3 regions of the Shouchella rhizosphaerae genome follow, and region 1 is predicted to be linked to each of the others. Evidence: predicted binding sites of a transcription regulator. Region 1 holds the regulator's gene; each other region holds the start of a gene.
The links. The regulator LexA, encoded in region 1, represses DNA repair genes until DNA is damaged. The targets are predictions, from matches to a motif close to CGAACATATGTTCG.
Positions count from the first base shown of each region.

Region 2: a site for LexA is predicted at 1,627-1,640, ahead of ruvA (Holliday junction branch migration protein RuvA). Genes of this name have one in related genera too.
Region 3: a site for LexA is predicted at 2,158-2,171, ahead of V5G21_RS07705 (DNA polymerase IV). Genes of this name have one in related genera too.

Region 1 covers NZ_CP144921.1:4,075,213-4,079,462, forward strand. Annotated here, with positions in the region: gene tkt (transketolase) at 1-388, opposite strand, end outside; gene V5G21_RS20385 (DUF896 domain-containing protein) at 474-713, opposite strand; gene V5G21_RS20390 (YneB family resolvase-like protein) at 947-1,609, opposite strand; gene V5G21_RS20395 (hypothetical protein) at 1,807-1,989, opposite strand; gene lexA (transcriptional repressor LexA) at 2,144-2,770, shown strand; gene V5G21_RS20405 (MFS transporter) at 3,316-4,250, opposite strand, start outside.
Region 2 covers NZ_CP144921.1:3,464,741-3,468,990, reverse strand. Annotated here, with positions in the region: gene ruvB (Holliday junction branch migration DNA helicase RuvB) at 1-983, opposite strand, end outside; gene ruvA (Holliday junction branch migration protein RuvA) at 999-1,598, opposite strand; gene V5G21_RS17130 (intercompartmental signaling factor BofC) at 1,729-2,247, opposite strand; gene V5G21_RS17125 (hypothetical protein) at 2,401-2,775, shown strand; gene V5G21_RS17120 (YhcN/YlaJ family sporulation lipoprotein) at 2,870-3,706, opposite strand; gene safA (SafA/ExsA family spore coat assembly protein) at 3,785-4,250, opposite strand, start outside.
Region 3 covers NZ_CP144921.1:1,533,379-1,537,628, forward strand. Annotated here, with positions in the region: gene V5G21_RS07700 (hypothetical protein) at 1-786, shown strand, start outside; gene V5G21_RS07705 (DNA polymerase IV) at 844-2,088, opposite strand; gene V5G21_RS07710 (peptidoglycan-binding protein) at 2,235-3,488, opposite strand; gene V5G21_RS07715 (arylamine N-acetyltransferase) at 3,828-4,250, shown strand, end outside.

The DNA of each region.
Region 1 (4,250 bases):
TTGCCATGCCGACTGCCATGGCAATCCCTTGCCCAAGCGGCCCTGTCGTTGCTTCGACTCCGTCTGTATGGCCGTATTCAGGATGGCCGGGCGTACGGCTGCCAAGCTGGCGGAAAGACTTCAAGTCGTCAAGCGTCACGTCGTATCCACTTAAATGGAGCAAACTATATAGCAGCATGGAACCATGGCCAGCAGAGAGCACGAAACGGTCGCGGTTTGACCACTTCGGGTTCGCAGGGTTATGGTTCATATGCTTCGTCCACAGATTTAATGCCATTGGCGCTGCGCCCATCGGCATCCCTGGATGGCCGGAATTCGCTTTTTCAATGCTGTCGATGGATAGCGTACGGATTGTGTTAACAGCCAATTCTTCAACTTTATTTGTCAATGGATAACACCCTTTCTGCTGCCTTCTTTCCCTCTCATCATATACTTTCTGAAAAAAATGTACAAGCCTGAGTAGACTTGTACAGTTAATGCAATCGTTTATGTTTTTGCGCCTTGCTGTCCTTTAATTTTTGTGGAGTTACGTCATTCCCTTTCGCGTCGACGACTTTTACAGTATGGAGATGGTCCGTAAACGACGAGCGGAAAGCCGACAAATATTCGTTGCGAAGCGCTTTTTGTTCCATTGCTTGTTTTTTTGTCAAACCAACTGTTTTTGCTAGCTTTGACAATTCATTGATGCGATCAAGTTTTTCTTTTGACAACATCGTCATCACCTACCTTTTGTTTCGCCCCTCATCATAGCACTCATGCAACACAAGGGCAAACGATTCGCTTATGGGAGGCTAGACAAACATCGCATACGCTCTGCCCTGCTCCTAGGCGTTGGAAATGTCGTTCCAAGAAACCGTCGCTCACGCATTCCTTATGGACTCGTTTCTTTCTTCGCCTGTACGGCTGAGCGATTGGTTTGTATCATTTTTTGCTGTCAACCACCAGCTTATGCGTTTTCTTTAATGTATTTTTGATAACGGCGATGAACAGTCGCTTTTGAACAATCAACGCCCATCCCTTTTAAAGTTAAGGCAATTTCATAAAAAGTCAGCCCCCGGTCACGGAGCCTGACAATCTCTTCCACTGGTAAATCGAGTTCGTAGCGGCCACCGCCTCGTTTCTTAGACAAGTTCTGCTCTGGACGGTATCCACTCGCTACTGCTGTCCTCATTCCCCGTTTAATTTTTAAATTATGTAGTTTTCGTTGGTATTCTTCTACTATACCGACAATTTCCAGCACCATTTCATCCGCTTCAGACAATACAAGCTCCCCTTGATGATGGGCCGTATAAATAGGAACGCCATATTTTTTCAATTGGTACAAGAGCGCAATTTTCGTTTTTCCTCTGCCTAGGCGAGTATCATCCGTAATAAGCAAACAAGAGACAATCCCTTCTTTGCATAAATCCAATAAAGCAAGGAGGCAATCCCGTTCCAGGCTATAGCCGCTCGCCTGCTCTTTAAAAACAGTGTGTACATCCATGCCATTTGTCCTTGCCAATTCGACCAGTTCTTTTTCTTGCCTCTCTAAAGAACTGGCTTGGTTTTCTTTCGTCGTGCTCACCCGGCAATAGATAGCCGCCTGTTGTTTTTGTCCCTTTTCTGCCAATTCTCCGCGGCCTCCTTCCCGTGAAAATCCGCTAGCCCCTATCCACTAATCTAAAACCAAATCGATGTCGTCAACATTAGTGGCATGGCTACTGTGCTCAACCTCTTCATTTTATAAACAAAGATGCTTCCGATCTAAAAAAGATGAAGTATGTCTTTCTGGCACCTTTGCTTCGCTTACTTACATTGCTGGCAGTCTTAATTGTCAATTAAAAAAACGCGATCAATCGAAGTTGTTTCAACGATTTGCTCTTGCACGATTTGCTGTTCGTGTTTCTTGTTATCGTCTTTTTCCTGCTCGCCAGGCCATACCAAACTTGAGAAAATGAACAATACTGTTAAAATGCCGCCGCCTACTAGCCCCATATCTTGTTTCCTCAATACGATCACCCGTTCTTAGAGAATGTTTGTTCTGTTATCAGAATACAAGGAACAACTGTTCGTGTCAACTACTTTTTTTAGAACTTATGTTTGCGTTCATACGTTCGATATGGTAAAGTTTGTTTAGAACAGTTATATGAAAGCAGGTGGGAAAATGTCGAAATTATCGAAGCGCCAGGAAGAAATTTTGGCGTACATAAAAGATGAAGTAAAGAAAAAAGGGTACCCGCCGTCCGTCCGGGAAATTGGTGAAGCAGTTGGACTTGCTTCAAGTTCCACCGTACACGGCCACTTGGCCAGATTAGAAAAAAAAGGCTACATTCGCCGCGATCCTACTAAACCGCGGGCGATTGAAGTCCTTTCTCTCGGATTTGATAATGATACATTTGTCAAAAAAGAGACAGCAAGCTTTATTCCGGTAATCGGAAAAGTTACCGCAGGTGTGCCAATTACTGCTGTTGAAAACGTCGAAGATTACTTGCCACTCCCCGACCACCTTGCCGCTTACGACAATACGTATGCGCTTGTCATTCAAGGGGAAAGCATGATTGAAGCAGGTATTTACGATGGAGACCAAGTGATCGTACGGCAACAGCAAACAGCCGATAATGGCGATATTATTGTAGCCATGACAGAAGATAATGAAGCAACAGTAAAACGGTTTTTCCGGGAAAAGGACTACATTCGTCTCCAACCAGAGAATTCTTCAATGGAACCAATTATCCTTGAAAACTGCACGATTCTCGGAAAAGTCATCGGAGTGTTCCGCACGATCCACTAACGGACCAATAGGCTTTTTCAAGCTGTTGACCAAGCCCCTTAAATCTGAAATACGCTTGTCAGATGGAAGCAAAACAAAAGAGGTTCGTGCTTGACACGACTCGTCCAATCGATCAAAGCTAATTTTCTACAAACACTAAAGACTCTTTCATCGAATGGGGATAAAAGAGTCTTTTTTGTGTAGCTGCCATCTTGCAAATGACCAAGCAGTTTTTTCGCTCGTACATATAATAAATGAGAAGAAGGTGGTTCTACTTATGCCGTATTTAATTGCCTATTCCTTCACCAATCTTTTTTAAAAGCCATTAGGATGCCAAAGGAAAACAAGCTTAGTACTACTATAACGATAGCGATGCTACTAGCATAATAGCTATGCTCTGATGACCGAACAATCGCTGTTCTCATGCACCGAAAAGGACAAGAACGATCAAGCACTGGTAGAGCCAAAAATTTAACAACTAAATTAGCTATAGAACACCTCTCGCCCAACGTATTAACCTAATTCCATTTGCTTTCTTGCGAGTAGAACACTCGCAGAAAGCTTTTTTAGTCTGGTTGGCTGCTATGTTCCTTTTGCTGATGGCTAAGAGTCCATTTAAGCACGACTGCTGTCATCAGGAACAGCAAACCAGCCGAAATAAATACATATGGGATGCCATAGCCACTTGCTATCATTCCGCCGAGAACAGGCCCTAACACATTTCCAAGAAAGCGAAAACTTTGGTTATAGCCAAGCACTTCCCCTTGCATGGCAACAGGGCACGCCTGGCGGATAAAAGCGGTTGTGCACGGTAGTAAGCCGCCTACGGCCATGCCAAACAGAAAACGTAAGACAATCAGTTGCCAAAGAGAGCCGACAAATGCTTGTGGGATAAACAACAGGCCTGATAATAGCAGCAAAATCATCATCACTTTTTCATGGCCAATCCGATCACCGAATTGCCCCCAAGTACGAGTTAGTATTAAATTGCCAAGCCCAGTGACCGAGAAAGCAGCACCTGCTAAGAAAGCCATGTTTTCAGTATTATGGGTAATCTGGTTGACGTATAAGGCGAGCAATGGTTGAACACTAAACAGCGCCATTTGCACAATTAAAGCAACAAACATCACCATTAAGAGCAGCGGGCTTTTTACGATACGCCCAAGCACTTCTTTTGAACGATACTTTCTTTTCCTCTCGCCTTTTTCTTCGTAAACAACTTCCTTTACGCCAATTAAAACGAGGACTGTTGCGATTAGGAGAATCGATGACGTCAACAAAAATGTAAGTTCCATTCCCACTGTATCAGCGATCAATCCTCCAAAAAGAGGTCCAAGCAAACCGCCGGAAACTGTCCCTGTTTGCAATGTTCCTAGCATTTCACCTGCTGTTTTTTTGCTGCTTTGGGCAGCTATCAACGCCATTGAGGCAGGAATGAACCCCGTGGCAAGGCCCATAAAAGCACGCAATACAAACAACTGTTCTGCTGAATGGACGTATC
Region 2 (4,250 bases), 610 kb from region 1:
ACTCCATAATGAGCATAACAAGCCGGCGTCGCTATCCGCCCCCGAGGCGTCCGCTGGATAAAGCCAATTTGCAGCAAGTAGGGCTCATATACTTCCTCAATCGTTGCCGCTTCTTCGCCAATGGTCGCCGCAATCGTTTCTAATCCAACCGGGCCCCCATTAAATTTTTCAATCATGCCTTTTAACAATTTATCGTCAATATGGTCTAGCCCTAACGGATCGACATGGAGCTGTTCAAGGGCGGAGCATGCCCTTTCCAACGAAATAGCAGCCTCCCCTCCTACTTGGGCAAAATCACGAACGCGACGGAGCAGGCGGTTTGCAATCCGAGGAGTCCCTCTTGACCGCCGCGCCAATTCAAGCGCTGCAGACGGCTCAAGCGTCGCTTGAAAAACGGTGGCGGAACGTTCCACAATTTGAGCCAGTTCTTCAGGTTTGTAATACTCAAGCCTTGCCATTACGCCAAAACGGTCGCGTAACGGGGACGAGAGCATTCCTGCACGTGTTGTCGCGCCCACTAACGTAAACGGCGGCAAATCTAATCGAACCGATCTAGCAGTTGGGCCTTTGCCAATGACGATATCTAGACAAAAATCTTCCATGGCCGGATACAGCACTTCTTCAACTGTGCGGTTCAAGCGGTGGATCTCATCAATAAACAAAACGTCTCCTGGCTCAAGGGCGGTTAAAATCGCGGCCAAATCGCCAGACCGCTCAATTGCCGGGCCGGAAGTAGTCCGCAACTCGCCGCCCATTTCCGCCGCAATAATCGCCGCTAGCGTCGTTTTCCCAAGGCCTGGCGGTCCGTAAAGCAGGACATGGTCAAGCGCTTCTTCGCGCATTTTTGCTGCCTCCATAAACACAGCAAGGTTGTGCTTAACCGTTTCTTGCCCGATATAATCGGCCAATCTTTTTGGCCGTAACCCTTGCTCGCTCTGTTCTTCCAACTCCGTTGCTTCAGCGGAAACAATTCGTTCTTCCATTGTCATCCCCCTTACTTAAGGACGTTTTAACATAAGCGCAAGCGCACGCCTAATATATTCATCTGTTTCCAGCGTTTCCGCTTTTAACTGTTTTTCCACTTTTTTCAGCTCTTTTTCAACATAGCCCAAAGCACGCAACGCTTCTAAAGCATCCTCAAGCTGTGGATTTTTTTGCTGTTTGTCAGCGCCAGCAGCAGGTTCCAGCATTGGTGCCATATCATCAAGCTTCCCTTTTAAGTCAAGAATGATTTGTCTTGCTGTTTTTTTGCCGACTCCAGGGAAACGGACAAGCAGCGCCTCATCTTCTTGTTCAATTGCATGGATAATATCTTCTGGTTCTCCAGAAGCAAGAATGGCGAGCGCTCCTTTTGGGCCAATGCCAGAGACATTTAAAAGCTTTTCAAACAACAAACGTTCTGTCCTTGTTGTAAACCCAAATAGGCGTTGGCTGTCTTCGCGAACATAGTGGTGTGTCGGGACCACTACCTCCCGATTTAAATCGTTTATAAAACGGTAAGGGTTTGCACAGTAAATTTGGAACCCAATCCCGTTGGCTTCGACCACGAGATAAGCAGGTTCAACTGCAACCAAATTCCCTTTAATATAGTCAATCACAAGCATTCTCCTCTGCATGGCCAAAAAGCGAACATTTATTTCTATTTTAGCATAGCAGATAGCTTTCCGTCATTAAGTTGCTACTAAGCCAGCAAGTGGGTAATGCGATAGCCAGTGCTGCAGCTGCCCATTATCGCCATTGTGCTAACAGGTTTTGCAAATGCTCAAGGCTTTCAATCCGGATGCCTTGTTCAAGCGCCGCAACATCCGATTCGCTTAGCTTTGCTGCCTCAATTTCGCTATAACGTGTGACAATCTGTCCAGCTTCTTGTGCTCCTGTGTAAAGCACGATCCCCCTATCGGCATCTATGCCTAAATAGCCATCCTCTTTTACTTCGGGTGAAAGGTCAAGAATGGTTTTCCGAAAGTGGACAAAGTGGTTGCTTTGGTCAACAAGCTGCCATTCTTCGTATTCCGCCCAAAAGTCGTCAATCGCCCAAATGGTTTCCTCAACACGCTCTGTTCGTATATTTCCATCAGCGAATACGGTTTCACGTAATACTTCCGTGGCATTAGGCGGATTTGCTACTTGGGGAGAATCATTAGACGCGTCTTCGCCAAGAATGATAAATGTTCCTAGTAGCAAAGCGAATGAGGCAGCTCCAAGAGAAAACGGAAGCCAATGTTTGTGGACAACTTGCTTTAACATCATGAACATCCCTTTCCAATCATACTATTGCTTTATCCTCGGCATTTAGCTTGTAATCTATACGAAAATGACACAGGATTTTCATAAAAATTGCCAATAAAAGCGCATGGTTATTGTTAGAATGAAAAGAGAAATTATAAGGAGGGAAACATATTGAGAAAATTAGCTGGAGTGGTCACGGCCTGTTTGCTTTTTTTTATTTTGACAGCTTGCGGGGCGCAAGAAGATAGTGGGCAAGAAGATAACAGTACTGCGGAATCAAGTGAAACCGTTGTCATTAAAGCAATGAACTGGCAGTTTGATAAAGAAGAATATGCGGCTGGCGCTGGTGACGTGACGGTGGAACTTAAAAATGAAGAGGGGAACCACGGCATCGTTATTGTCGGGGCTGATAATGGATCCGATCTTGTCATTAGCGGTTCGGACTCAAAAACCGTCACACTTGAACCAGGGGAGTATGAAATCCAATGCAACATTCCATGTGGTCCTGGCCACGAAGAAATGGTCTCGACTCTGGTTGTTTCTTAATTGCTATGTAGCTCCCCATTACTGGGGAGTTTTCAGTCTGATGGCGGTTATCGACTTTGTCGACAACCTCGCTCCCCATTACTGGGGGGTTTTTTTACTTATTTTGAAACGGGCGCTTTGCTGCATTGCCTAAATCGCGCATCATGTCTGTAAACGTGTCTCGGACATCATCAAAAGCAGCGCCTGAGCGCAATTTATCGTCCATTTTTCGCATATTTTTATAAATGTTGTTATCTGTACTAACAACAACATTTTTGCCTTTGCCGGCCAATTTGCGGACACGGTTTTCGACATGCTGTTTTACATCGTCTGCTTTTTCGTCTTGCTCATAGCCTACAACAACGTCGTCGCGATTAATAATAACGCGGGCTTCCCGAACACCGTCAATTTTCTCAACTTCTTCGCGGATCTCTTCTACCCGGTCGCCATCATAATTGCGATGGTAACGGACTTCTTCCGTTTCCATTCCCTGCCGCATGTTTCCGTCTTGGTTCGTAGAACGCTGTGCGTTTATGCCGCGGTTTCCATCTTTGTTCGTTGTAGCTCGTTGGAAATTCATGCCGCGGTTGCCGTAGTCTGCTCTTCGATTAAGAAAACCATTTTCGTCAACCATTCCTGGACGGTTGTTCCCAGTTATACCACGAACGTAGCCATTGCGTCCTTGATTATACTGGTTAGTCCGGTTCATGCGTTGGTTTTTATTTGAAAAGCGATTGTCGTCAAAGAATGTTTTATCATTCGTGTTGTACGCATTCGGCCCATAATACGGATAGTTGCGGTTGTTGAAGTTGTTGTCCCCATTCAGATTGGCTTCTTGATTGCGGTACGTGTTTGGCTGCATTCCAGCGCGGTTGTTGTCTTGTGTTCCGCAGCCTGCAAGCCCTGTTAGAAGCACGCTCGCGCAAATAAACGATAAAGCTGTTTTTTTCAATGGAAATTCCCCCTTTCGGTCTTAGTATGTACCAAAAAGGGGGAACTACGCTGTTAGATTATGGCTGTCAAAAAGCCGTTAATCTTGTTGGTCTTCTTCTTCGTATGCGTTTATTTGTTCCTCCGGCTCGTATTCCTGCTCTTGCAAATACGGGCTTTGTGGATGTGCCCATTGCTGTGGCTGGGCTGCATAAGGCCCCGTTAAAAAGGATGGAGCTTGGTTCATGTAATGGGGCTGCTGGTATAATTGGTCATCAAGCTGGCCGACAGGCGGCTGCCTATAGGGTCCTGCCTGTTGGTTTAATGTTCCTGGAGCAAAAAAAGGTGTTTGCGGAGGCGGATAGCTGTTTGCTACTGGCATTTGCGGCAAAGCAGCTGGCTGCCACCCTGGATAGCTCTGGAATGGTGCAGCATCGCCGATTTCTCCTTGATAAGGAGAGTAGCGATATTGTCCCCAATTAATGTCCATTTGCTGAGAAAATGGTTGCGCCCCGTTGCTTTGTCCCCAGTTCATCTCTACTTGGTGGGCATATGCTTGTTCTTGG
Region 3 (4,250 bases), 1.7 Mb from region 1:
TGGTTTCCTGAGCTTGGTTTTGATTATTATTTGACCGTTGATGACAGCCATGGCATCGTTCATCGTCTTGTCCGCTTTGATGAAAAACGAGATCATATGTATGTAGCTGCGCTCTCTTTGCCTGCCGATTTAAGGGAACAGGACAGCGAAGCTTATGAAGAAGCGGTCAGCTTGTTCCACGCGATTCTCGTTTCTGCTAATCATGAAAGCGACAAAGGCGAGCATTCTATTGATGAGGACTTGGCTACCGTTCCTTTAGCTCAAAAATTAAGTGGCAAGCCTAGCGCCGAAGCAAACACGCCTGAAGAAAGCCTAGTTGCGGAAGTGCCATTCTTCTATGACGGGGAAGCCCATTCCGTTCTTGCCCATACCTTTGTGCTGTTTGACACACTTGAGATCCAATTGCCTGAAGGCTACCAAATGCGTCGTTTAGGGGACCAGTCTTATAGTTTTTGGAATGAACAAAACCAACTGTTTGCGCCGATTTCCATTATTATCGGCCTCGCCCATCCAGACGTACCTGCCGATATGCACATTAATGCGCTCCGTTCTGCACGCACAGAAATCAAGTGGCCGCTAACCGATGCTCTCGATTGGTATGATTACGCCTTCGCCGACGCGAACAGTGAAGATGAATTTAGCAGTATCACGCTCATTAAAGAACTGGCAGATGGTCGTATTCTTGATTTATCGGTCCACACAAGCGAACAAGCAATTGATTCCCTTGTCTTGGAACAACTTCTTGCCTGCCTTGCAACGGCTACAGAAAAGCAAACAGTGAAATAAAGCGAAAACATCAAGCTTCCCGACCGCTTCTTAGCACGGGGAGCTTTTTTGAACGGCTCATTTATAATGGCCGCCAATTTTTTGGCTTCTGTCTCGAAGCTGTGACGCTTTTTGCAACGAAGAAGCACGCTGGATCGCGAGCTTCCCATATTTTTGGCGGATGCCGTCCATCACATAACCAATCGTTGACAGACGATCTCTGCTCGCATTGTCGTCAAATAAGCTAAGCTGCCAATTTTGGTCACTTTGCAAGTTGCTCACACCTATGCTTAAACGGCGGATTGGATAACCGTCCCAAAACCGTTCAAGCAACGCGCACGCCGCTTCGTATACTTCCATTGTAATGTTGGTTTCAAAAGGAATCGTATACTGCCGGTGAAACCCACGTTTTTCAACGAAATCGGCACCATTGACACTTAGGGAAACCGTACTCCCCATCCAGCCATCCTGCCTCAAACGCGCGCATACTTCCTCGCATAACTCAAGCAACACGACACAAATGTCCTCCTTTTTCACATAGTCCCGAGGCAGCGTCATCCCATTTCCATACCCTTTACGACGGGCATGGGCGGCTCTTGTTACAGGTGAGTAATCTTCGCCATTGGCTGACATCCATAAAACTTGGCCATGGACGCCAAAACGTTTCTTTATCCGTGCGCCATCCGTTTGCGCCAGTTGACCAATCGTTCGAATCCCCATATTGCGAAGGTGGACGCTCATTTTCCGGCCAACGCCAAACAGTTTTTCAATCGGCAAGCACCACAAATCAAGATCAAGACTGTCTTTTCTAAGCCAATAAATCCCTTCACTGCTTTTCTTGGCAAAATTGTCGCATGCTAGTTTTGCCAATACTTTGTTTTCGCCGATGCCAACTCTTGCCTTTACGCCAAATCGGTCCATAATGGCTTGCTTCACTTTTTCTGCTATTTCATAAGGGGGGCCAAACAACTTTTGGCTCCCAGTCACATCCATAAACTGTTCATCAATCGAATAGGGCTCAACCAAATCGGTAAACGTGCCAAGAATTTTTGAAATTTGTAGGGAAATATCAACGTAGCGCTGCATATGTGGTTTCACAACAACTAAGTCTGGGCATTTTTGCTGCGCCTCAAATAAGCGCTCAGCATTTCGGACGCCCTTAGCCTTTGCTAATGGGCATGCCGCCAAAATGACGCCACTTCTCCGATTCACGTCCCCAGAAACGACAAGGGGGCGCCCATCGTACTGGGGATTGGCCGCATGTTCGATCGACGCATAAAACGATTCCATATCAACAAGAAAAATGACATTTGCCCGCTTCATGTTTGTTGCCCTCCCCTGTGTTCTGATTCTAGTATATGCGAATGTGCGTTCCCTATTCAAGAGAAAAAACGAATAGACGTTCGGTATTTTTTGCCATTGCTCTCCTATTGTCAGAGCAAAAAAAGAACCAGGCAAAAGCCTGATTCTTAATGAAGGCGCTTAGCACCTAAGTATCTTGGTTTCCAGTAACTATTGTTCATGTCAGCAACTTCAACTCCCCGGGAAGAGCCAGCATGAATGAATTTATTGTCGCCTATATAGATGCCATTATGAGAAGGGCCGGCTTTATAGGTTTCAAAAAAGACAACATCGCCTACACTCGGTGAACTAACGGATGTTCCCTTATTCCATTGTTCCGAAGCAGTTCGAGGAACGCTAACACCATTTTGCCGGAAAATGTATTGGATAAATCCACTACAGTCAAATCCAGACATAGAAGTGCCTCCCCAAGCATACGGGACGCCAATGGCCGACTGTGCGCTAGAGATCAAGCCTGAAACAAGTCCGCTTGCGTTTTGGTTCGTCTGAGCAGGTTGATTGTTGTTTACCGTTTGGTTTTTGTTCACAGGGGCAGGGCTGTTGCTAAGTTTCGCAAATGTTTGCGGCCCAGCAATCCCATCAGCGGACAGACCATTGTTTTTTTGGAATTCACGCACAGCCGAACGGGTCACCTCACCATAATAGCCTGTTGCATTCTGATTAAAGTAGCCAAGGGAGCGCAGCTGATTTTGCAAATCGGTCACTTGGCTGTTGCGATCGCCAAGACGAAGCGAGCCCGTTGACGAAGCAGGCTTGCTTTTTGAAGGTGTATCATTTTCTGAAGCACGATTACCGCCGTTTTTAAGCGCTGCTTGTGTGGCTGGTCCAGCGATCCCATCAGCTTGCAAGTTGTTCGCCCGTTGGAAAGCACGCACCGCATCACGCGTTACCGTGCCGTAGTAGCCAGTAGGAGATTGGTTGAAGAAGCCGAGCTTTCGTAGATCCTCCTGTAACGCTGTCACACTGCCGCCGCGGCTACCTACACGCAGAAGGCTTGTCTTGCTGGATGGCTGCGTATCAGCCGTTTTATTCCCATTGTTATTCGGTGCTGATACAGCCGCTCCTGTCAAAGAACTTAGCGTCTGTGGGCCAGCAACCCCGTCAACAAGAAGGTTATTCGCTTTTTGGTAAGCAATTACTGCATCTCTAGTATGGGTGCCAAAATAGCCTGTAGCAGTGCCGTATGTAAAAAACCCTTTTTCTTTTAGAGCATTTTGCAGTTCAGTCACATCGGGATGAGACATGCCCTGACGGAGTGTACGGTCGCCGAGCGCTGCATCTGCATCTTGTGGGGCGACTACGGCAATACCCGCCACAACGGCAGAAGAGAACAGCACTTTATTGAAAGTAGATTGTGCCAAGAAAATGCCTCCTTCTAAAGTGATTTTCCATTCATTTTCCTTTTTCGACAGAATGTTGTCTTCGTGAATTATATCGGCTATGGAATGTAAATTTTAAACGAAATATGGCGGCTGGACTACCGATGTAATTGAAATGTAATATTACAAAAGTGCTTACCCCTCTATCCTTTTATGTAAAAATCAAGACTGGGCGGGCTTTTCCCGCTTTTCAGGCACAGGTTGGGAAAATTTCTTAATCGGATTTCTCAGCCAAAAGACGGAGGGGCGACTGCACCAAAAAGCTGAAGACGCTAAAGGCATGTCCTGTTACGCTAAAATAAAAAAGGAGGTCATTTAAAAATGGCCGAGTCAAAAGTCTATTTGCAGCTATTGGGATTAGAACGGCAACCGCCTTCACTCCCTTTTCTCAATGCGATTTGTACAGCCCACTTGCAAACATTCCCGTTTGAGAACATGAGCAAATTGACCCGTTGGCTAAACGGGATGGAAGGATTGCCTTCTGTAAATGAGTTTCTTCAAGCGCGCCGCACACTCGATGCTGGCGGAACTTGTTATTCAATGAACGGAAACGTCCATCTTTTATTGAACCAACTCGGTTTTAACAGCCAACTGGCTATGCTTGGCGGCGAACACATGGGCATAATCGTATTGCTCGACGGCACTCGTTATTACGTCGATTGTGGCGCAGCAGCCCCATTCTTTGAAGCAGTGCCTCTTCACTTGCCAAAAACAGAACGCACATTTGGCAATGATGTCGTTGCG